One region of the Jutongia sp. genome, then DNA from elsewhere that is predicted to be linked to it. Evidence: riboswitches for the same ligand, from Rfam matches in the RefSeq annotation. Region 1 holds a riboswitch; the other holds the start of a gene.
What was found. Region 1 has a riboswitch for thiamine pyrophosphate ahead of thiC (phosphomethylpyrimidine synthase ThiC). Riboswitches for the same ligand answer to the same signal wherever they lie in the genome.

Region 1 (4,427 bases):
CGGTGGTGGTCATAAGGCAGTAGGAACCTGCCAGTTCTCCGATGAGAACATGGAGACGGAGCTTCCGAAGATGCTGCAGGAGCTGATTGCAATGTCGAATCAGTAATAATATAGCGGAATAAGATGCTGCAGGGGGCATATATTTTTCCCTCAACATCACAAGATAAAAGCAGGGACAGATTTTCCGGCAATCGAAAAGTTTGTCTCTGTTTTCCTGTTACCGACGAAACAGGAATGAAGACACTACGCCTGTGGAGTACGGCTGCGGGCTGAGAAAGGAATATCGGAATATTATGTTATTAATGTTAATGGTAGTTTTGTGCTACACGATCTGTTCGCTGAGTGATAAATATGCAGTTGCCAAGATTAAATTTAATGGTAATGAACTGACATTCCTGATGGCAGCAGCAACTGCGGTATTTATGACATTTACGTTGCCGTTTGTTGATACGCACGTTGTGTGGGGGCTGCCGGCAGTGGCAGCGATCCTTCTGTTGACCGCTTCCAAGATGCTGGAGTTTCAGATGTCAGCACTGATCCTTCGGGATATGTCGGCGTTTGAATTAAAGGCATGGCTTGGAATTTGCCTGTTTGCGTCCTATTTTACGGACATTGCCATGAAGACACAGGTGTTTTCGTGGGTGCGTCTTGCATTTATTGCAGTGACGGTAGTCGGCCTTATACTGATCGCACAGGCGGGCAGAAAAACCATTCATTATGGGAAAATTCTTCTTCCGCTCATTGTCTATCTGGCGGCGAAATACGGCTATGGTTTTGTGATCGCAGCGGCAGAGCCGTACATATCCTCAACAATGTGTCTTTATTTTGCATTGATCCTTCTTGCTCTGATCCTTTTACCGGTGGTACATCCGGTTCGGCTCTTTAAGGAAAAGAGAAACGGAGGTCTGTTTGTCGTTCTGACCAAGATTCCGAATGTTGCGGGTTTGCTTGGCGAGAATGCCGTGATCGCGGTAAGCCTTGCTAATTATTCCTTCATCCAGCCGATGATCCTTGTGGTGCTTTTCTTCTGGGGCATTGCCAGAAAAGAAGAGGAGCACGATCTTCTCAGTGTGCTGGGTGGAATTGTCTGTATTATCGGAATTGTGGGATTTCAGCTGTTATAATTTTGCAATTTTGTGCAGGTGTACATGAAATTGATAAATTGTAAATGAATGGATTCTTCTTTTGTATGCTTGACAGACAGCGTGACCCTCACTATACTAAAAGAGATAATTTGTCTGGGGAGCTGTTACGGCTGAGAGGGACGAAAGATGTCCGACCCATGAACCTGATTCGGATAATTCCGGCGTAGGAAGATAGATTTGCTTTGTATAACATCATATTCTTACAAATTACAGTGCTTCAGATGAATATATCCGGAGCACTTTTTGTATGGAAATGTGTCATCCGCGATATACGAAAATGCTCCCGGGCGTATGTTTATTTTATTATGAGTTACTCAAACTTCGCACAGCTATTATTAAAAATTAAAACGTGCACCATAATATTTTTATGACCACAGTTATATACTGAGTGCGCAAAGTCTGAGTCAGTTAAAAAGGAAGAAGTGAGGTAGATTATGGATTACACAACACAGATGGATGCAGCAAGGAAGAATATCATCACTCCGGAAATGGAGAAGGTTGCTGCCAAAGAGAAAATGGATGTGGAGGTACTTCGTGACCTGATCGCAAAGGGGCAGGCAATCATCCCGGCGAATAAGAACCACAAGGTACTTGAACCGAACGGAATCGGAAGTGCGCTTCGCACAAAGATCAATGTCAATCTTGGAACATCCCGTGACTGGACTGATCTTGACATGGAGATGGAAAAGGTCAAGAGTGCCGTTGATATGGGAGCAGAGGCGATCATGGACTTAAGCTCCAGCGGAGATACACAGAAGTTTCGCCGCAAGCTGACGGCAGAGTGTCCGGCAACGATCGGTACCGTACCGATTTATGATGCAGTCGTATATTATCACAAGGCATTAAAGGAGATCACCGCGAAGGAGTGGCTCGACATTGTCAGAATGCATGCGGAGGACGGCGTTGATTTCATGACGATCCACTGTGGCGTCAATAAGGAAACAGCACGTCATTTCCGTCAGGATAAACGTCTGATGAACATCGTATCCCGTGGCGGTTCCATCATTTATGCATGGATGGAGATGACCGGTAATGAGAATCCATTCTACGAGTATTATGATGAAGTGCTGGATATCTGCAGAGAATATGATGTTACGATGAGCCTTGGTGATGCATGTCGTCCGGGCTGTTTGAAGGATGCATCCGATGTTTCCCAGATTCAGGAGCTGATCACACTTGGTGAGCTGACAAGACGTGCCTGGGAAAAGGATGTTCAGGTTATGATCGAGGGACCGGGTCATATGCCGCTTGATCAGATCAAAGCGAATATGGAGATTCAGAAGACAATCTGTAAGGGAGCACCATTTTATGTACTTGGACCTCTCGTTACGGATATTGCACCGGGCTATGATCATATTACTTCTGCAATCGGTGGGGCAATCGCAGCAACTTATGGCGCATCCTTCCTGTGCTATGTAACACCGGCTGAGCACCTGCGTTTGCCGGATCTGAACGATGTAAAGGAAGGAATCATTGCTTCCAAGATCGCAGCGCATGCCGCTGATATTGCGAAGGGACTTCCGGGTGCAAGAGACTGGGATGATGAGATGGCAGCAGCCCGCCGCGCCCTTGACTGGGAGAAGACCTTTGAGCTTTCGATTGATCCGGAGAAGGCGAGAAGATACCGTGCCGAGGCAGCTCCGGAGAAGGAGGATACCTGCTCTATGTGTGGTAACTTCTGTGCAGTAAAGAATATGAACAAGATTTTGGACGGGGAGATTGTATCAATTTTCGATGAATAAAATGAAAAAATTATCGGTTGTATTGACAATTGCCGGTTCGGATTCAAGTGGAGGCGCCGGAATACAGGCAGATTTAAAGACAATGTCTGCATTTGGTGTATACGGTATGAGTGTGATCACGGCAGTGACGGCACAAAACACATGCGGTGTGACCGGCGTGCAGAGCGTAACCGGCGAAATGATTCGTCTGCAGTTGGAAGCGGTGCTTAAGGATATTAAGCCGGATGCCGTTAAGATCGGCATGCTTTCTACCGCAGAAGCTGTGGAGGCGGTGGCTGATCTGCTTGAAGAATATCAGCCCTCCCATATTGTATTAGATCCGGTCATGGTATCGACGAGCGGACGATGTCTTCTGGAGCCGGAAGGGGAACGTTTGATGCTGGAACGACTGTTTCCGATGGCTGAGCTTGTGACGCCCAACATTCCGGAGATACAGGCGATTCTTGCAGGGACGATCCAGACTGAAGAGGAACATTTACAGAGCAGTGAACCGGTACCGGAGAACTGCATCACAACCGTCTTCGACATGGAAGCTGCGGCGAAGAAGCTGTGGCAGCGATATAGCTGTCAGGTACTCTTAAAGGGCGGTCATATGCAGCAGGCAGCGGATGATCTGTTATATGTGGGTGAACCGGTATGGTTTCCGGCAGAGCGCATTGAATGCAGCAATACACACGGGACCGGTTGCACCCTGTCCTCTGCGATCGCAAGCGGACTTGCGCTTGGTTACTCATTGGAAGAATCCGTGGGACGTGCCAAGGAATATGTGCGCGGTGCCATGTCCACAGGACTTGAACTGGGTCATGGAAACGGACCGCTTGATCATGGCTGGAATACATCATCGGCTGTGTTTACACAGTCCTCCCAGTCTGCGCGGTAGGTTTCCTCCGGAACAGCATAAACATAACATCCGGCTTCTTTGGCAGCATGGATGGCATAAGGAGCATCCTCGAAGACAACCGTATTCGAAGGTGGTACCTGATAAAGATCACATACATACTTGTAAATATCGCCGGTGCGTTTACCGAGACCGATTTCAAAGCTGGTATGTATGTCCTTAAAATAGGACAGTATTCCAAGACGTCGAAAGGCATTCTCAGCGCAGTCGCGCTCTGAGGTTGTCAGGACGCAGAGGATACTGTCCTTTTTGGTGGACAGATTTTTCAGTAAAGAAAGTACCCCGGGTTTTAATGGGATCTGCAGCCGGTAAGAATCATGGATCAATTGCATGACATCATGATTGATCGAGGCAATGTCTCCGGAGACGCCGAGTGTCCGGAAATAGGCAGCGGATTCATCCATTGTCATTGTTTCGATGATGTCCTCCAGATTCTCAGGAGGCTGGATCTGCCTGGACAGCAGAAAGCTGCGTCCAAGGTGTGTCCATTCTCCCATGGAATCAAGAAGCGTCCCATCCATGTCGAAAATATAAAGTCCGGCTTCTTTTATGGTATTCATGAGAGTATCTCCTTTGTGCGTGCGAGCAGTTCTTTCGTGGCGATTCCGGGATCCGGTTGACCGAAGATGGCAGAGATCACAG
Region 2 (4,427 bases), on a different contig from region 1:
TGAGCTGATCGGTGAGCCGAAATCTGCAGTGACGATATTATTTTGGGGGAATCTGATCGTCAGTGTAGGAATTTTGGTGGTAGTGTCCCATTTTCCGTACATGAAGCTGCAGAAAGCGGCGGGATGGATCGCAGTTGTATTTTTAGCACTGCCGATCGTACAAAGAGTGTCCGGGGGGATTGTGCCGGAGTCGGTTCAGACAGCGGTTATGCGGGTGCTGCCACAGATCAATCGCTGGAACACAGGGTATTATTACTGGTTATATGTCCCAATTTACGGACTTCTCTTAAGCTGGCTGAAGGGGAAAAAGCATCAGCTTGCATTGTCTTTGGGGGGCTTGATCCTGCCACTTCTTCTGGTATTTGACTGGGAATACACCCAGACGGGGGTCTATGCCTGGAGCAACTTTGGCTTCTGGCTGTTAGCTGTTATCCTTTTTAGTATGTTTGTGATGGCGGTCTGGGCGAACGTTATTCCGCTTCCGAAGAAGAAAACGACTCTGGCAGCGGCAGGGTGTTTTGTGGCAGCCAAACTGGCATACCATGCTTTTTATCTTTATGTGGTCTGCCAGGGCAAATGGAGTACCTATTATACGAGTGCCGGATGGAACAGAATGTTTCTCTTATTTTCGGAAAAACGGAGAAAAGCGTATGTTGCATTGTGGAAAGAGGTTGGAGGAAGCGCTTCTCTGGGGGAAGATATCATGTATCCGATACGGGCGATCCGTGGTGCGAAATGGATCGGCATGAGCGAGGGAATGCGTCAGGGGCTTCAGGGCACCATGCAGGGAGGAAAGATGACCGAAAGCAGTCCGCTGTTTACTTATCTGGCAGCGGGTGATCTGGGAAGTCTGATCGGCTATGTGGGAATCCTTCCGGCGCTGCTTATGCTGGCTGCTTTGATCGCGTTCACGATCTGGCTGATGAAAAAGGCGTGGAGACAGACGAACCCGGCAGGAAAGCTGATGGGAGCAGGAATTGGTCTTTTATATGTCTGCCAGATGCTTTATGCGCTGGCGGAGCTGTTTACACTGACACCGGGCAACCATCAGGTGCTCTTGATCCCATTGCTGGAAACTCTGGGCTATATGGATTACGGACGTGTGGTGGAAGCATTGTTTATGTACAGTCTGATGGTGAGCATATACCGGCATCAGAGTGTGTCCGGGTGGGGATGAGAAGCCTGCCGGACCGGGGATGATAATCTGTGGTTGCAAACAGACATGGAAAGACGTATAATAAAAATGTGAGGATCAGGAGCAGCTCGCAACTGATCCTTGCACTTTCATATATCCGTGTGCGTTTTTGGCGCATGGCGGAGTTATTATATATCATACGGGAGCTTGTAGGACAGGCTGAGAGGAAGGTGTGACCTTCGACCGGGAACCTGATTTGGATAATGCCAACGTAGGAATGCTTGATACATTTATAGCAAAGTATGCACAGAAAGCTGCCAAATCGGTGGCTTTCTTTTTGTTTTCGTGGAAGTTATCGTGGCAGAAAAGGCGGCTGCTTTGTACTTATTTTTGGAGGTGAATACATGGTAAAGATCAACGGGGAAGACCGGGATGTGGCAGGTATGACGGTAACAGAATATCTGGCATCGACTGATTATAATCCCAAAAGAGTTGCAGTAGAGCGCAACGGCGAGATCGTATTTAAGGCACAGTATGAGGAAACGACATTTGAGGATGGCGACACGGTAGAGGTTGTCAGCTTCGTGGGAGGGGGCTGATCAATGCTTACACAGGAAGAATGGATGGGGGCGCTGAATGCGCGTCATGGAAAAGAGCGGCAGGAGAAATTTAGTCGTGCCGTGGTTGCGGTATGCGGTCTGGGTGGACTTGGCTCGAATGTTGCCATTGCACTTGCCCGCGCTGGCATCGGAAAGCTGATCCTGATCGATTTTGACCGGGTAGATGTAACGAATCTGAACCGGCAGCAGTATAAAGCATCCCAGCTTGGTATGAATAAGACGGAGGCTCTTGCGCAAAATCTGCGGGAGATCAATCCGTTTATCCGGCTGGAGACGCATGCCGTCCGCATTTCGGAGGAGAACGCACAGGAGCTTTTGCAGGAAGCGGATGTTGTCTGCGAAGCATTTGATGTTCCGGAAGCGAAGGCGATGCTCGTCAATTTTGTGTTGGAGAACATGCCGGAGAAATATCTTGTCGCAGGATCCGGAATGGCAGGTTTTGGAAGTCCCAATACGATTCAGACACGCCGGATCACCGACCGGTTTTATCTGTGCGGGGATACGGTCAGTGATGTGAATGACGGTATCGGTCTTGTCTGCGCCAGGGTCATGGTCTGTGCGGCACATGAAGCGCACACGATCCTGCGGCTTTTAGCAAATGAAATTGAATAAAAGAAACAATAATGAGAGCCTGCGGTTCAAAGCCGGCAGGCGGAGAGAAATGGAGATAATTATGAATAACGATAAACTGATCATTGGAGGTCATGAATTTGAATCGCGTTTTATTCTCGGTTCCGGAAAGTATTCCATGAAGCTGATCGAAGCTGCAGTGAAGGATGCCGGAGCACAGATCATTACGTTGGCGGTTCGCCGTGCGAATACGAAGGAGCAGGAAAATATACTCGATTATATTCCGGAAAATGTAACGCTTCTTCCGAACACAAGTGGTGCCAGAAATGCGGAGGAGGCAGTCAGGATCGCACGTCTTGCAAGAGAACTTGGCTGTGGGGATTTTGTTAAGATTGAGATCATGCGTGATTCTAAATATCTTCTTCCTGACAATGAGGAGACGATCAAGGCAACAGAGATTCTGGCAAAGGAAGGTTTTGTTGTTATGCCGTATATGTATCCGGATCTGAATGTGGCCCGGGATCTTGTCAATGCCGGAGCTGCATCAATCATGCCGCTGGCGTCGCCGATCGGTTCCAATAAAGGATTGGCAACCAAAGAATTTATTCAGATCCTGATCGATGAGATCGATCTTCCGATCATTGTGGATGCCGGTATCGGGCGACCATCCCAGGCATGCGAGGCAATGGAGATGGGAGCGGCTGCGATCATGGCGAACACAGCACTTGCCACCGCCGGTGATCTTCCGATGATGGCATCTGCATTTAAGAGCGCGATCGAAGCCGGCCGCAGGGCGTATCTGGCCGGTGTTGGACGTGTGCTGACCCGAGGTGCATCTGCATCCGATCCGTTGACCGGATTTTTACGGGATTAGGAGGTTGATCATGGAAAATCAATTTTTTATTGACGCAGAAAGTCTTTCAGAGTCAGCGCTTGCCAAAAAACATCAATTGGAAAATGATCCTTCTTCCAGAAAGGATCATATGGAATACCTTCCGGGAATGGAGGTTATCGAGTCGGACGTGCGTGACAAGGTAATGTCGCAGGTAAATGCATTTGATTACAGTGGTTACACGGCGAAGGATGTGAAAACAGCGCTTGAGCATGAGACATGTTCGATCGAGGATTTCAAGGCTCTTTTATCGCCGGCAGCAGAGCCGTTTCTGGAGCAGATGGCACAGCGTGCGCGCCGGGAGACAAGCAAACATTTTGGCAATACAGTTTATCTTTTTACGCCACTTTATATTGCCAATTACTGCGAAAACTACTGTGTATACTGCGGATTTAACTGCTACAATGATATTCACCGCATGAAGCTTTCAATGGAGCAGATCGAAAAGGAAATGAAGGTGATCGCTGACTCCGGAATGGAAGAAATTCTGATTCTGACCGGCGAGAGCCGTGGACAGAGTGATGTCAAATATATTGGCGAGGCATGCCGGCTGGCACGGAAATATTTCCGCATGGTCGGACTGGAGATATATCCGGTCAACACAGACGAATACCGTTATCTTCATGAATGCGGTGCCGATTATGTGACGGTATTTCAGGAAACCTACGATGCGGATAAGTACGAAACACTGCATTTGTTAGGGCACAAACGCGTCTGGCCGTATCGTTTTGATGCACAGGAGCGAGCGCTTCGCGGAGGCATGCGAGGCGTAGCTTTTTCGGCACTTCTCGGACTGTCGGATTTCCGTAAGGATGCGTTGGCGAGTGCATTGCATGTGTATTTCCTGCAGCGAAAATATCCTCATGCGGAAATGTCATTATCTTGTCCAAGACTTCGTCCGATCATCAATAATGATAAGATCAATCCGCTGGATGTTCATGAAAAGCAGCTTTGTCAGATCATTTGTGCATACCGTATTTTTCTGCCGTTTGTGGGAATCACTGTTTCATCCAGAGAGAGCGCCGCATTCCGCAATGGCATTGTCAAGATTGCCGCAACAAAGGTTTCTGCCGGCGTTTCCACCGGAATTGGCGATCACGAAAGCAAATACAATGGAACGGAGGCGGAGGGAACACAGGGCGATGAGCAGTTTGAGATCGACGATAACCGGAGTCTTGACAAGATGTATCGGGACATCACGGGAAGTGGT

Region 2: it holds a riboswitch for thiamine pyrophosphate, as region 1 does, so the genes downstream of both, thiS (sulfur carrier protein ThiS) here and thiC (phosphomethylpyrimidine synthase ThiC) in region 1, are expected to answer to the same signal.

Annotation. Positions count from the first base shown of each region.
Region 1 covers NZ_DBLXSO010000008.1:23,285-27,711, reverse strand. The annotation lists gene ACZLMD_RS03015 (exopolyphosphatase) at 1-106, shown strand, start outside; gene ACZLMD_RS03010 (hypothetical protein) at 294-1,124, shown strand; TPP riboswitch at 1,230-1,332, shown strand; gene thiC (phosphomethylpyrimidine synthase ThiC) at 1,580-2,887, shown strand; gene thiD (bifunctional hydroxymethylpyrimidine kinase/phosphomethylpyrimidine kinase) at 2,889-3,767, shown strand; gene ACZLMD_RS02995 (HAD family hydrolase) at 3,710-4,345, opposite strand; gene thiE (thiamine phosphate synthase) at 4,342-4,427, opposite strand, start outside.
Region 2 covers NZ_DBLXSO010000002.1:26,562-30,988, reverse strand. The annotation lists gene ACZLMD_RS00630 (permease prefix domain 1-containing protein) at 1-1,177, shown strand, start outside; TPP riboswitch at 1,325-1,429, shown strand; gene thiS (sulfur carrier protein ThiS) at 1,540-1,734, shown strand; gene thiF (thiamine biosynthesis protein ThiF) at 1,738-2,367, shown strand; gene ACZLMD_RS00615 (thiazole synthase) at 2,429-3,199, shown strand; gene thiH (2-iminoacetate synthase ThiH) at 3,210-4,427, shown strand, end outside.